Regions from separate parts of the Glutamicibacter sp. PAEs-4 genome, predicted to be linked through region 1. Evidence: predicted binding sites of a transcription regulator. Region 1 holds the regulator's gene; the other holds the start of a gene.
What was found. The regulator HspR, encoded in region 1, represses chaperone genes until heat shock. The targets are predictions, from matches to a motif close to AAGTTGAGTCNNNNNGACTCAACTT.

Region 1 (6,908 bases):
ATTATCGTGATGCGTATCGACGATACCGTGGGCAAGGATGCTGATCGTAAGCATGATGGGGCCTTGGTGCTCTTCAATGCCTCGCCGAAGGAGAGCACGCAGACCCTTGAGGAATTAGTAGGTCACGATTATTCGCTCGCCAAGTCTCTTGCGAAAGGCAGTGATGACCGGGTGAAGTCGACTTCGTTCGACAGTGCCACCGGTGAGCTGACTATTCCGGCGCGCACTGCGGCGGTGTTGGTGGAACCTCAGGGCTCGGTTAGGTAGTAGATGGGAGCATTCCTGATGGATCATCTGTCGCGATTATCCGCAGGAACATTGTTGGCAGATGAACTGATCGAGCCAGTGCGGCAATCGAGGTTTTCATTGCCAAGGCGTCCACGCTGACAGCGAACAACCCGTTCTCGTTTTCGCGAGAGCGGGTTGTTCCATTGTGTCTGTAAATCAGTTTTGAGGGTCTTTGCGACGACCAAAAATGAAGTAGGAAAGGCTTCCCAGTACGTTGAGGCAACTGACCACGGCCCACAGTGGTTTTGGCCCTCTCACCAGCTGAACGGGGCGTCGACGTAGATCCCGCAATGCTGCAATCATCAAAGTCAGTTCGATAATTCCAGCGGCGACTACAGCAATTTGAGTTCGGCGATCCAGCTCCCGGAAAGACCGTTTTTTCGGTAGGTTAAGGCGCCGGGAGCGCAGGGTGGATTGTCCTTGAGTGCCTTGCGTGTCCTGTGTCTGAAAATTATTTTTCGGCATGGGAATCATTCTTGCACTTTGTTCGTTGAACAAGACAGAACGCAAAGTTGAGTGAGGTTGGCTCAAGTTAATTTGACAGTCGAAAGCGGCTGAGTAAACTTGAGTCCAGAACGCTCAATCAGGATAAAAATCCTCAGCGTTAGTACTTTCAACCAAGGCAAAGGAGAGCCATTATGTCGCGTGCCGTAGGTATCGACCTAGGAACCACCAACTCCGTAGTTTCCGTGCTCGAAGGTGGTGAGCCAACCGTTATCGCAAACGCGGAAGGCAACCGTACTACCCCGTCGATCGTTGCTTTCTCGAAGAGCGGCGAAGTCCTGGTTGGCGACATCGCCAAGCGCCAGGCAGTGAACAACATCGACCGCACCATCTCATCGGTCAAGCGCCACATGGGTACCGACTGGAGCATCGAGGTCGACGAGAAGAAGTACACCGCACAGGAAATCTCGGCTCGTACCCTGATGAAGCTGAAGAACGACGCTGAGTCGTACTTGGGCGAAAAGGTCACCGACGCTGTGATCACCGTTCCTGCATACTTCAACGACGCAGAGCGCCAGGCCACCAAGGAAGCCGGCGAGATTGCCGGCCTGAACGTCCTGCGCATCGTCAACGAGCCAACCGCTGCCGCACTGGCCTACGGCCTGGAAAAGGGCAACGAGGACGAGCTCATCCTGGTCTTCGACCTCGGTGGCGGCACCTTCGACGTGTCCCTGCTGGAAGTCGGCAAGGACGACGACGGCTTCTCCACCATCCAGGTCCGCGCAACTGCAGGCGACAACCGCCTGGGCGGCGACGACTGGGACCAGCGCGTTGTCGACTGGCTGCTGGCCCAGGCCAAGGCCAAGGGTGCAGACCTGTCCAAGGACAAGATCGCCCTGCAGCGCCTGAAGGAAGCTGCTGAGCAGGCCAAGAAGGAACTGTCCTCGGCTACCAGCACCAACATCTCGCTGCAGTACCTCTCGGTCACCCCAGAGGGCCCAGTGCACCTGGACGAGCACCTCTCGCGTGCCAAGTTCCAGGACCTGACCAAGGACCTGCTGGAGCGCACCCGCAAGCCATTCAATGACGTCATCGCAGAAGCAGGCGTCAAAGTTTCGGACATCGCCCACGTGATCCTGGTTGGCGGTTCCACCCGTATGCCAGCAGTTGCCGAACTGGTCAAGGACCTGGCCGGCAAGGAAGCCAACAAGGGCGTGAACCCTGACGAGGTTGTCGCCGTGGGCGCAGCCCTGCAAGCCGGCGTGCTGAAGGGCGAGCGCAAGGACGTTCTGCTCATCGACGTCACCCCACTGTCCCTGGGCATCGAGACCAAGGGCGGCGTGATGACCAAGCTGATCGAGCGCAACACCGCCATCCCGACCAAGCGTTCGGAAACCTTCACCACCGCTGAAGACAACCAGCCTTCGGTTTCCATCCAGGTCTTCCAGGGCGAGCGCGAGTTCACCCGTGACAACAAGGCTCTGGGTACCTTCGAGCTGACCGGTATCGCACCGGCTCCTCGCGGCATCCCACAGGTCGAGGTCACCTTCGACATCGACGCCAACGGTATCGTGCACGTATCCGCTAAGGACAAGGGCACCGGCACCGAGCAGTCGATGACCATCACTGGTGGCTCCTCGCTGTCCAAGGAAGACATCGAGCGCATGGTTCAGGAAGCTGAAGCACACGCCGAAGAGGACAAGGCACGCCGCGAAGCTGCTGAGACCCGCAACGCTGCCGAGCAGGCAGCCTACTCGGTGGACAAGCTGATCAAGGACAACGAAGACAAGCTGCCAGAAGAGGTCAAGACTGAGGTTCAGGCCGACGTTGACGCACTGAAGGCTGCTCTTGAGAAGCAGGACAACGACGACGAGGTCAAGGACGCGTTCGAGAAGCTGCAGGCTTCGCAGACCAAGCTGGGCGAGGCAATCTACGCCAACGCCCAGGCTGAGGGAGCTGCTACTGGCGAAGGCGAGCAGGCACCTAACGCTGATGAAGACATCGTCGACGCCGAGGTCATCGACGAAGACGAAGCCGACAAGAAGTAGGGAGTTTAGGAATATGTCCGAGGCAAAGGACCAGAACGAGAACTCCGGCCAGGAGCCGGAGAACCAGCCCGAGGCCGCTGACCAGCAGCCAACTGCTGACGCCCTGGGTCAGGCCGAGGCGATCCTGAACGAAGCTGCTGCTGGCGCTGAAGCCGATGCGGAGCAGCCGGAAGATGCCGGTGCGGTGGAAACCGAACTGCGCAACGACCTGCTGCGCCTGCAGGCTGAATACGTCAACTACCGCAAGCGTGTGGAACGTGACCGGGCAGTGGCGCGTGAAAACGCCGTCCAGTCCGTGCTCAACACTCTGCTTCCGGTGCTTGACGACATCGATGCGGCACGAGCCCACGGCGACCTCGCCGACGGCCCGTTCGCGTCGATCGCCAACAAGCTGGATGGCATTCTGGCTCAGCATGGCCTGGAACGCATCAACGAGGCCGGCGTGGAATTCGACCCGAACATCCACGAAGCCCTGCTTCGCCAGGCTGTTCCGGAGATTCCAGCCGACCACGTGGGACAGGTGCTGCGCACCGGTTACCGCAAGGGAACCAACATCCTGCGCGCAGCCCAGGTGCTGGTAGCCACCGGCGAATAGCCACGAATAGCACAATCGATACTGCCCACTGCCGAGTCCTCGTCAGTGGGCAGTGTCGAATTGGCACTGAAAGGATGGGGCCCTGATGGCAAGTCAGGACTGGATCGAAAAAGACTTCTACGCCATTCTGGGCGTCTCCAAGGACGCCAGCGAGGCGGACATCAAGAAGGCGTACCGCAAGCTTGCACGCAAGTACCACCCGGATACCAACCAGGGGGACGCGGCCGCTGAAAAGAAATTCAAGGACATCTCCGAAGCCAACTCGGTGCTTTCGGATAAGGAAGAACGCGAGCAGTACGACGCGATCCGCGCCATGGGCGGCGGAGCGCGGTTCTCTGCGGGTGGCGGACCGGGTGGCCCAGGCGGGCAGGCCGGCTTCGAGGACATCTTCTCCAACCTCTTCGGAGGTGGCGGAGGCGGCGCTCGCGGTCGTGGCGGACAGCCGGACTTCTCCGACCTGTTCGGAGGCGGCGGCGGTTTTGGCGGCGGCTTCGGCCAAAGCGCACCGCCGCGCAAGGGTGCTGACCGCACGGCCAGCACCACGATCTCCTTCTCCGGATCGATCAAGGGAACCACCATTGGCCTGCGCGAACAGAACGGCGAGGTCATCGACGTGCGCATCCCGGCGGGAATCAAGGACGGGCAGTCGGTGCGCGTGCGTGGCAAGGGCCAGCCAGGAGCTGCCGGCAACGGCGACCTGCTGGTCAAGGTCAAGGTCAGCGAGCACCCGTTCTTCAAGCGCGAAGAGAACAACATCCGCATCCACGTGCCGGTGACCTTCGATGAAGCGGTGCTTGGAGCAAAGATCCACGTACCGACCCTGGACGGGGAATCCGTTGCGGTGAAGGTGCCTGCCGGATCCAACTCCGGACGCACCTTGCGCTTGAAGGGCCGCGGAGTGAAGACCTCCAAGGCCACCGGCGATCTGCTGATCGTCCTGGATGTCGCGATTCCGCAGAACCTCTCGGATGCAGCAAGGAAGGCCGTGGAGGACTTCGCTGCAGCCACGGAGGGCGAGGACCCGCGAGCGGACTTGGCAGCCCACGCCAAGCTCTGAACCCAATAACCTGTTTTCCCTGTCCTGGCATCGAACTGGCAGGGCGGGGAAGATAGACTCAAAGGCAAAAGGGCCAGTATCGTCGGCCCTTGCAGAAAGGTGGTAGAAGCAACGTGAACGGGGAGTACCTGCGACCTGTCTTCGTCATTTCCGTCGCCGCCCAGCTTGCAGACATGCATCCGCAGACGCTGCGCCAATACGACCGCATCGGCTTGGTTTCGCCCAGCCGGCAAAGCGGAAAGCAGCGCCGCTACTCGCAACGCGACGTCTCGCTGCTGCGCCAGGTGCAGTCATTGAGCAAGGAAGGCGTCTCGCTGGAAGGCATCAAGCGCATCCTGGATCTGCAAGATCAAGTCGCGTATCTGCAAACCGAAGTCAATGGGCTTCGCCAAGAACTGTCCGCCGTTCGCCAGGGCCAATCGCGCATCTTCGCCGCGGGCACCGCTGGAGGCGACATCGTTTCGCTGTCCCGGGGCATGCGTCCGGAACGACGTGAACCGACCGTGTCGCTCTTCCCTGTACGCCGCGCCATCGGCCGCTAGATCCGTCCGTGCCTCGCCAGGCGCGCTTCCAACTGGGTGCGCACGGCAGGCCACTCGTGCGGGAGGATCGAGAAGACTACGGTGTCTCGAAGCGTGCCGGTCTTCGGATCATATTTGTGATTGCGCAGCACGCCATCCTGTTTGGCGCCAAGCCGTGCAATTGCTGCGCGTGACGCAGTGTTGTGCCAGTGCGTGCAGAAAGCCACTGAATAGCAATCCAACTCCTCGAAAGCGCGGCGCAGCAGCATGAACTTGGCCGCCGGATTGATCCCGGTGCCTTGGGCGGGCACGGCCAAGAATGTCGAGCCGATTTCCACGCGATGGTTGGCCACGTCGATATTCAGGTAGCTCGTAGCCCCCACCGCTTGGCCGGTGGACAGGTCGATGATGGCGAACGGAGCCATCGCTCCAGTTTCCTGCAACGCCAGACGGCGCTCGATATCCGCCTGCATGGATTCGGCCGATGGGGTGGTGGCAAACCATGCTTCATCCAGCTGGCCGTTGGCGGCGAGCTGGATCAGCTCCGGGGCATGGTCCAATGACAGTTGTTCCAGCCTCACCCCGGCATATTCCATGCTCGGGGCTTGGGAGTAGAACTGGTTCTGAGCAGAAAAGGAGGCCATGAAATCCATCCTAGGGATTCCATGGCCTCCTTGATGCATTTCGGCCGCTAGCCGATGCGCGTGTACGCCAAATCGAAGACCAGGCGTCCAGCCTTCAGCGCCTTGCCCTCGAAGCTGGTGAGGATTCGTCGCTCGAAACGCGGTGCCCAGCCGCCCTGGACGTCAATGAAGTCAGGCTCGGGGTCAATGCCTTCCATGCCATCGCGGCGCACCTTGGTCAAGTTGCTCTCCTCGCCGGAGAGGTTTCCGGGATGCTGGTTCTCGAAATCAGGGTGGGCTTCGAGGACCTCGCGCATCTGCTCCGCATAGTTCGACCAGTCGGTGGCCAAGCGCAGGGTGCCCCCTGGCTTGAGCACGCGGGAGACCTTGTCCAGGAATGAGGCCTTGATCAGGCGGCGCTTGTGGTGCCTCGGCTTGTGCCACGGATCGGAGAAGAAGATCCAGATCTCGTCCGCGCTGTTCTCATCAAGCATGACGTCCAGCACCTCAGGGGCATTGGCCTGCACGGCGCGGACGTTGGTGATGCCGAAGGATTCGACCTTCAGCATCAACTGGGCCAGGCCTGGACGGTAGACCTCAACGGCGAGGTAGTTGCGCTCGGGATCGTCCTTGGCGGCGTTGGCGATGCATTCGCCCAGGCCGGTGCCGATCTCCACGATCAGCGGTGCCGTGCGGTCGAAGGCCTCGGCGGGATCGAGCTGGAAGTCGTCAGCAACCGAGGTGTCGGCAATCTTGCGGGGCGGCTCGATGACATACTGCTCGGCATTGCGCTCCCAGGCGCTGGCCCGGCGGCCCTGCAGGCGGTTGCCGCGACGCACGAAGGACACCGGCTCGGCACGGAAAAGGTCTGGGTTCCTGGGGGCAGAGCCATGGGGTGGACGCTGCTGCTCGCTCGATTCGCTCATGATGATTAATCCTAGCCGAGCAACCTGCATCGATGCGTGCCGAACGGTGGGGGATTGGACACCCCTAGGGGGAATTCGGGGTGATCCCCGATGGAGCATGAGAGGTAAAAGAAGGAGAATGTAGCCATGACTGATTTAGTGCGGGGTATTCTCAACATTATCTGGCTGCTGTTCGGCGGCCTGTGGCTGGCCCTGGGTTACGTGCTGGCAGGCATCATCTGCTGCGTGCTGATCGTGACCATTCCCTTCGGCATCGCCTCGTTCCGCATTGCCGGCTATGCGCTGTGGCCCTTCGGCCGCACCGTAGTCGACAACGGACCGGTCGGTGCGTTCTCCACCCTGGGCAACATCATCTGGATCATTTTTGCCGGCATCTGGATTGCCATCGGGCACGTGGTGACCGCGA
Region 2 (6,908 bases), 1.2 Mb from region 1:
ACGATGGCCCAGAAGAACATCACGCCATCAGCCAGGAAGAAGAATGCCACGGCAACGAACAGGCCCAGAGAGGCAGCGGTCCAGCGCAGTCCTAGGAAGAGGATGACGCAGAGCCCAAGGCCCACCAGGGCGCCTCGAACGGAACGGTCCGTCGAATCTGCGAGGCCATCTTGCAGCAGGGTGATGACCTCGCTGCTGGACACGGCCAGCAGCACCACGATCCCTACCCAGACAATGACACCCCGGCCAGCGAAAAGCCTGGCCAGGGTGCCTTTGAGTCGTTCATTCATATGCCGAATGATTCACGGCGATGTCAATCAAGTCAAATGGCGATGCCTTAGGGGCAGGCCACTCCGTAGTTCCGACAGAACCAATCAGCAAAATCCGTGCCCCAACCAGCAGGCGTGGCAACCGAACCGCCGTTAATGGCCGATGCCGGAGCAGCGGAGGCCGGAGCAGCAACCACTGCTACAGGCGACAGTGCCAATGCGGCGATTGCCAGCATTTTAAGACCTTTCATAACAAACCCCCATCACGTCTACTTATATACTTTCAGGTGAGCAGGACATCGCAGGGACTTCACCATCGATCAAAGGAATCAAGTGGAAAAGATCAAGGTTCTTATCGTCGATGATGAACCCCTTATTCGTCATGCGTTGGGCACAATCCTAGCAATAGATAGCGGAATTGTAACGGTTAATTCTGTTGAAAATGGGCGGGCCGCCGTCGAATATTGCAAGGACCATCAAGTAGACGTTGTGCTCATGGATTTGCAGATGCCAATTATGGATGGAGTTAGTGCTACTAAAGCCATCAAATCCGTCGAAGACAGCCCATCAGTGCTTGCTATTACCGCCTTTTCCTCCGATGAATATCTGGTCCCTGTTCTGAGCGCTGGGGCCAGTGGATACTTGGTCAAGGATTCTGAGCCGGATGAAATTATCCGCGCGGTTCATGCCGTTCATCAAGGAACGGCAGCCATTTCCCCGTCGGTTTCTTCCGATCTCGTTTCTGCCGTTCGCGAGGCTTACCGCGACAATTCCCAAGACATTCAAGATCTTGCCTATGATCTGGGAATCACCAATCGGGAATTCGAAATTCTAAAGCTGCTGGCCCGGGGGCTAAACAACACCGAGATTTCAAGAACTCTGGCTATTTCCGAGACAACGGTTAAAACCCACATGGCCAAGATTTTCGTTAAGCTGGATGTTCGCGACAGGGTCCAGGCGTTGGTTGCCGCCGCCCGCATGGGACTCATCGAAATCCCGAAGGACTAGCCGCTGGCTGCCTGCCATTTGTGTGAACTCAACCTCTTTGGCACCTCTCCCGCTTGGTCCGGGAATATTTGCGCGCCGTATGCGTTGAACATGAGCATAGACCGCTCAAGTTTCTATTAGGAGGCTCACTTGCCAGCATTCTTCGGCGCACCGTCAGATGGCTCGTTTGAGGAATTCCTCTCTCGGTTCCTCTCGTCGCGAGCTCAAGCTGCGCGCCCCATCGACATCACGCGTCTGCTTTCTGCCCGTACCCACGAAGCGGTAGCCACCGCGGCGGCGATTTCCCAAGAGCACGGCCATGACGAGATCGATTCGCTGCATCTGCTGATGGCTTTGCTGCGCACCGAACCAGTTGGCGAGCACCTGACCGCCATGGGAATCGACATCGAGGCTTTGAGTGCCGACGCCATCGCACGCATGCCCAAGGCACAAGAGCGGGGCGAGAAGCCGTCCCGCCTCTCGTCGGCAGCCCAGCGCAGCCTCTTTGACGCCTACCAGGTTGCCCGCAACTACGGCTCGACCTACATCGACCCGGATCACCTTTTCCTGGCCTTCGTCTTCAACCCGGAATCGCCGGTCAGCCAGCTCTTGGCCCAGCACGGTGTCACCGGCCAGTCACTGCAGCAAGCTGCCATGGAGCAGGCCCAGCGGGGCAGCAATGATGCCCAGAACCAGAACGATGCCGAGTCCGACGTGTCCATGCTGGAACGCTACGGAACCGATCTGACCTTGCTGGCAGCAGACGGCCAGATCGATCCGGTGATCGGCCGCAAAGAGGAGCTGGACCAGGTAATCGAGATCCTGGCCCGCCGCACCAAGAACAACCCAGTGCTGATCGGCGAGGCCGGCGTGGGCAAGACCGCCATTGCCGAGGGCCTAGCCCGCGCCATCATCGACGACGAGGTTCCAGCGCAGCTGCGCAATGCGGCCCTGATCTCGGTGGACCTTCCGGGCATGCTCGCCGGCACCCGCTACCGCGGCGATTTCGAACAGCGGCTGACCGGCCTGCTCGACGAGGTAGCCGCCGCCGAAGGCCAGGTGCTGCTGTTCATCGATGAGATGCACCTGCTGGTCGGTGCTGGTTCCGGCGAGTCCGGAAACATGGATGCCGCGAATATCCTCAAGCCGCGCCTGGCGCGCGGCGAGCTGCACATGATCGGCGCCACCACGCTGGATGAATTCCGCAAGGTGGAGAAGGACAGCGCGCTGGCACGGCGTTTCGGCAAGGTCACTGTCGCCGAGCCATCGGAGGAAACCGCGTTGGCCATCTTGGAAGGGCTGCGCGAATCCTACGAGGAGCACCACCAGGTGCAGTACACCCCCGAAGCGCTCAAGGCCGCGGTCACGCTCTCTGCCCGCTACCTGAGCGACCGGCAGCTTCCGGACAAGGCCATCGACCTGATCGACATCGCCGGCGCCCGCCGCTCCATCGCCGCGGGAGATGCCGAAGACGTGCAGTCCTTGCGCGCCGAATTGGTGGATGCCGAACGCGAGAAGTCGCGCGCCATCGGCGAGGAGCGGTTCGAGGAAGCTGGCGCATGGCGCGACCACATCGCGGAAATGACCGCGCGGATCAAGGCCGCCGAGGAATCCGGCGATGCCGAAGTGACCCGCGTGGTGGACGAAATGCAGATTTCGCAAGTGATCTCCCGCTCCACCGGCATTCCGACCTCGCGCATCTCGGGCGACGACAAGGCACGGCTGGCATCACTGGAAGATGCGCTGCATGCTTCGGTCATCGGCCAGCACGATGCCGTCGCCGCGGTGGCTCGCGCCGTTCGCCGCAACCGCACCGGAATGTCCCCGGCTGGCCGCCCGATCGGCTCGTTCCTGTTCCTGGGTCCAACCGGTGTCGGCAAGACCGAGCTGGCCAAGGCCCTGGCCGCAAACCTGTTCGGCTCGGCTGATTCGCTGGTGCGCATCGACATGAGCGAATACGGGGAGAAGCACACTGTGGCACGCCTGATCGGTGCGCCTCCGGGCTACGTCGGCCACGACGAGCCCGGCCAGCTCACCGAGAAGATCCGCCGCAACCCGTACTCGGTCGTCCTGCTCGATGAAATCGAGAAGGCCCACCCGGACGTGTTCAATGTGCTGCTGCAGGTGCTCGATGACGGCCGGTTGACCGATTCGGCCGGCCGCACCGTCGATTTCTCCAACACGCTGATCCTCATGACCAGCAACCTCGGCGGCGAGTACCTGGCCAACAAGGCCGGGAACTTCGGCTTCACTTCCGCGAATGCGGCCAGCGAAGCCGGCGAGATCCGCGCCAAGGTCATGGGCAAGGTGCGCGAGTTCATGCGTCCGGAGTTCCTGAACCGCCTGGACGAGGTGCTGCTGTTCTCCAAGCTCTCGCCATCGGAAATCGGCCAGATCGTCAAGCTGGTCATCGCCGAGACCGAGGCGCGGCTGGCAGACCAGGAGCTGAAGCTGGAGGTGAGCGACGCTGCCGTGCAGTGGCTGGCTGGCGAAGGCTACGATCCCGAGTTCGGCGCCCGCCCGCTGCGCCGGCTGGTGCAGCGCAAGGTGCAAGATGCCATTGCGGACCTGCTGATCAGCGATGCGCTTGCCGCTGGCGATACTGTGTCGGTGGACTATGTCGCGGACAAGCTGAAGGTGCAGAAGAAAGTCGACCTGCCGACGCCACCTGCCCACAGCGAGCATGCGCCAAGCTACTTCGATAGCTGAGTCGGCGTCGCGAGTTGAGGCGCTGGTTTGGCTGGGACTGGAATCCCAGCCAAACCAGCGCCTTTTGCTTTTCCGCATTTGGCCTCGTCGAACCGCGGATTGCAAGCGGCCTCTAGCTAAGCGGAGAGACTGGCGGTACCTTTGTCAGCATGGCGAATATTGGAATGATCACCCTCGATGCCCTTGATGAACGGTCAGCGTCTGCCTGGTGGAGGGCGGTCTTGGGCGGGCAATATCTGGGCCAGTACCCGGGATTCACGATGATCAGCGTCCCTGGCTTCAGCGCGCGGCTGGGATTCCAGAAAGTCGATGAGATTACCGCCGGCAAGAACCGAGTCCATCTGGATTTGGAAGCCGGCTCGAGCCGTGAACAGGAAGTCGCCCGTTTCGTTGCCGCCGGCGCAACCCGCGTTGAGGACCACACCGACGATCCCTCTTTCGGCTGGACCATACTGCGTGATCCCTACGGCATCGTCTTTTGCGTTTCAGACCCGCACGAGGATTGACGCCATGTCGCTGTTCGCCAGAAAAACATCAGAAGCCTCAACGCACCGGGTGCACATCCATTTTGCCCAGCCAATGACCGAACGGCTGCGCAAAGACCATGAGGCGGGCCTGATCGATACGCTGCTGCCCGCATGCAATTCTTCCGGGTCCATCACCAACGCCAAGTCCACGCTGGACGCTGCCGAAGAACCGATCTCCAGCGACATTGAACTCGAAGTGACCACCTCCGATCCGAAGAAGGTGTTTGCCAAGCTGCTCTCTTCGCTCACCGAGAGCGGGCTGGGGCGGGGATCATGGCTGATTATTGACGACCAGCGCACCGACGTAGGCGACAGCGAGTACGTTTTGCTGAGAACCAGGCTCTCAGACGAATCGGATGCGCATCTGGAGCCAACCGTCAGGGCCCTGCAGCATGCCTTGGGCGACGGCAGCATCGGTTGGCACGAGGATGTCTACTACCGTCACGATGGCCCGGTATTCGTCTATAACGGCAACTCCGCCCAGGCCATTATCCATACCTTGGAAGCAGAACTGGTCAAGCATCCGTTGCTTAGCAAGGCCGAAATCGTTCCGGTTTCCCCTCAGCAGTAAAAGGACTCGATGGAACTCTCTACCACCAAGGTGCCTTCCGGAGAAGAAGTGCTCTCGCTCTACAACTCGGTCGGCTGGAGCGCTTACACAGACCAGCCAGAGGTGCTCTTCGAAGGCCTGAAGAATTCAGCCTGCGCGATCTATGCCTACGATGACGAACACCAGCTCGTCGGTCTTGTGCGTGTGGTCTCCGATAACGCCACCATCTGCTATGTCCAGGACATCTTGGTGCGCCCGTCTGCGCATCGCTCCGGCGTAGGCCGCGCCTTGTTCTCCGCCGTTCAAGCGAAGTATGAGCATGTTCGCCAGCTGGTCCTGATCACCGATGACGAACCCGGGCAACGGGCTTTCTACGAATCCATGGGACTCACCGAGGGGTCGGACTTCCGTCCCGGCGTCATCCGGACCTTCGCCAAATTCTCTTAACAGATCGCTCCTCGTTGCCTGGCCTGTATAGACTGGCCATTCATCACTTGCGAGGAGTTATTCATGCGCGCCAGGTCGGTTATTGCCCTATCATCGTTGGCTTTGCTTGCAGCTGGGTGCAGCGCCGCTCCTGAGCAAGCAGCGCCCGCTGATGCGAGGGTATCTGCGGTCGCTGAATCCAGCCCAGTTGCGCGGCCCACGGCAGCGTCTAGTGAAACTGCTGAATCTGCTGGAACCAGTCTTGCTCCCGTGGCTGATGCCGACGCCAACGTTAATTCGGGACAGGCCTGGGCAGATTCCAAGATCGAGATGTGGAAAGAAAACTCCGGCATCAAGTCCACCAAGGGCTTCTCGTATCCCTACAACCTCATGACCTCCTGGACCTCGCCCGAACCGGGCGTGATCGACATCAAGCTCCCCAACCACATGGTCTTCAACCGCGACGGCATGCAGGAGCCTTACCAAGGGCCCGAGGACGAGCTGCGCACGATGGGACGAGTCATGTTCGAGAGCATCGGCGAGGCTTCGCCGGAGCTGGAATCCGTCACTTTCGCGACTGAGAACGGCAAGCATTCCGGAACTTATACGCGTGCCCGAACCGGCGCCGACCCTACTGACCGCGAAGCCTGGGCGAACGAAAAATATGTCCAGTGGCTCAGCGGCATGAACGATATCTACGAGTCAATGTGCCACGCGACGATCACCAAGCTGGAGGTCTATCGCGACTGCATACCGTCGGACCCGCATGCCTATGTGAGCAAGGTCGAGTCCCCGGCGCCCGGCGAACTCGTAGTGACCTTGGCCGACGGGCCGTGGATCGACGGGGAATACGACTCCTCGCAGATTCCGGGCGTCGACTTCGTTGCGGGAAACATGATCCTCAAGATCAACCAGAAGGCCCATGGCGACGAACAAGTCAAGAAAATCACCGTTACCGCGAGGGACGGCAAGGAATCGGACACCGAGCTCCGCGAGAACTGGCAGCAGTAACAGTTCGCGCCATTTCGCCGGATGCTCGCCGACGGACCTACGCTAGGTCCCATGAGCACGCCCTACTCCATTCCGTACAACGACTCCGAACTCAGCGCCCTCTGGGACCGCGCAGAGAATGCGAAAGCTGTTGTGGTGCTCGCTCACGGTTCAGGTGCCGGCAAGGATCACGACTTCATGGCTGGCTTTGCGCTAGCCGTTGTGAATCTCGGTGCCAGCGTCCTGCGTTTCAACTTCCCCTACATGGATGCCGGAAAGAAGTTTCCCGACAAGTCTCCCGTAGCGGTTGCAGTTTGGCACCAAGTCCGCCATTGGGTGGAAGAAAACCTTGCTGAGGGCCTGCCCATCTTCACTGCAGGAAAGTCCTTCGGCGGACGCATCGCCTCGCTTGCAGTTGCCGAGGGCATGCCATCGGCAGGCTTGATCTTC

Region 2: a site for HspR is predicted at 1,365-1,389, ahead of ACR9WD_RS01760 (ATP-dependent Clp protease ATP-binding subunit). Genes of this name have one in related genera too.

What each region holds. Positions count from the first base shown of each region.
Region 1 covers NZ_CP195017.1:2,614,080-2,620,987, reverse strand. The annotation lists gene pulA (pullulanase-type alpha-1,6-glucosidase) at 1-267, shown strand, start outside; gene ACR9WD_RS12410 (PLD nuclease N-terminal domain-containing protein) at 445-753, opposite strand; gene dnaK (molecular chaperone DnaK) at 927-2,780, shown strand; gene ACR9WD_RS12400 (nucleotide exchange factor GrpE) at 2,794-3,375, shown strand; gene ACR9WD_RS12395 (DnaJ C-terminal domain-containing protein) at 3,461-4,432, shown strand; gene ACR9WD_RS12390 (heat shock protein transcriptional repressor HspR) at 4,546-4,974, shown strand; gene ACR9WD_RS12385 (GNAT family N-acetyltransferase) at 4,971-5,597, opposite strand; gene trmB (tRNA (guanosine(46)-N7)-methyltransferase TrmB) at 5,645-6,502, opposite strand; gene ACR9WD_RS12375 (YccF domain-containing protein) at 6,629-6,908, shown strand, end outside.
Region 2 covers NZ_CP195017.1:358,431-365,338, reverse strand. The annotation lists gene ACR9WD_RS01770 (sensor histidine kinase) at 1-290, opposite strand, end outside; gene ACR9WD_RS01765 (response regulator) at 603-1,277, shown strand; gene ACR9WD_RS01760 (ATP-dependent Clp protease ATP-binding subunit) at 1,407-3,965, shown strand; gene ACR9WD_RS01755 (VOC family protein) at 4,115-4,471, shown strand; gene ACR9WD_RS01750 (hypothetical protein) at 4,476-5,063, shown strand; gene ACR9WD_RS01745 (GNAT family N-acetyltransferase) at 5,073-5,489, shown strand; gene ACR9WD_RS01740 (hypothetical protein) at 5,739-6,479, shown strand; gene ACR9WD_RS01735 (alpha/beta hydrolase family protein) at 6,531-6,908, shown strand, end outside.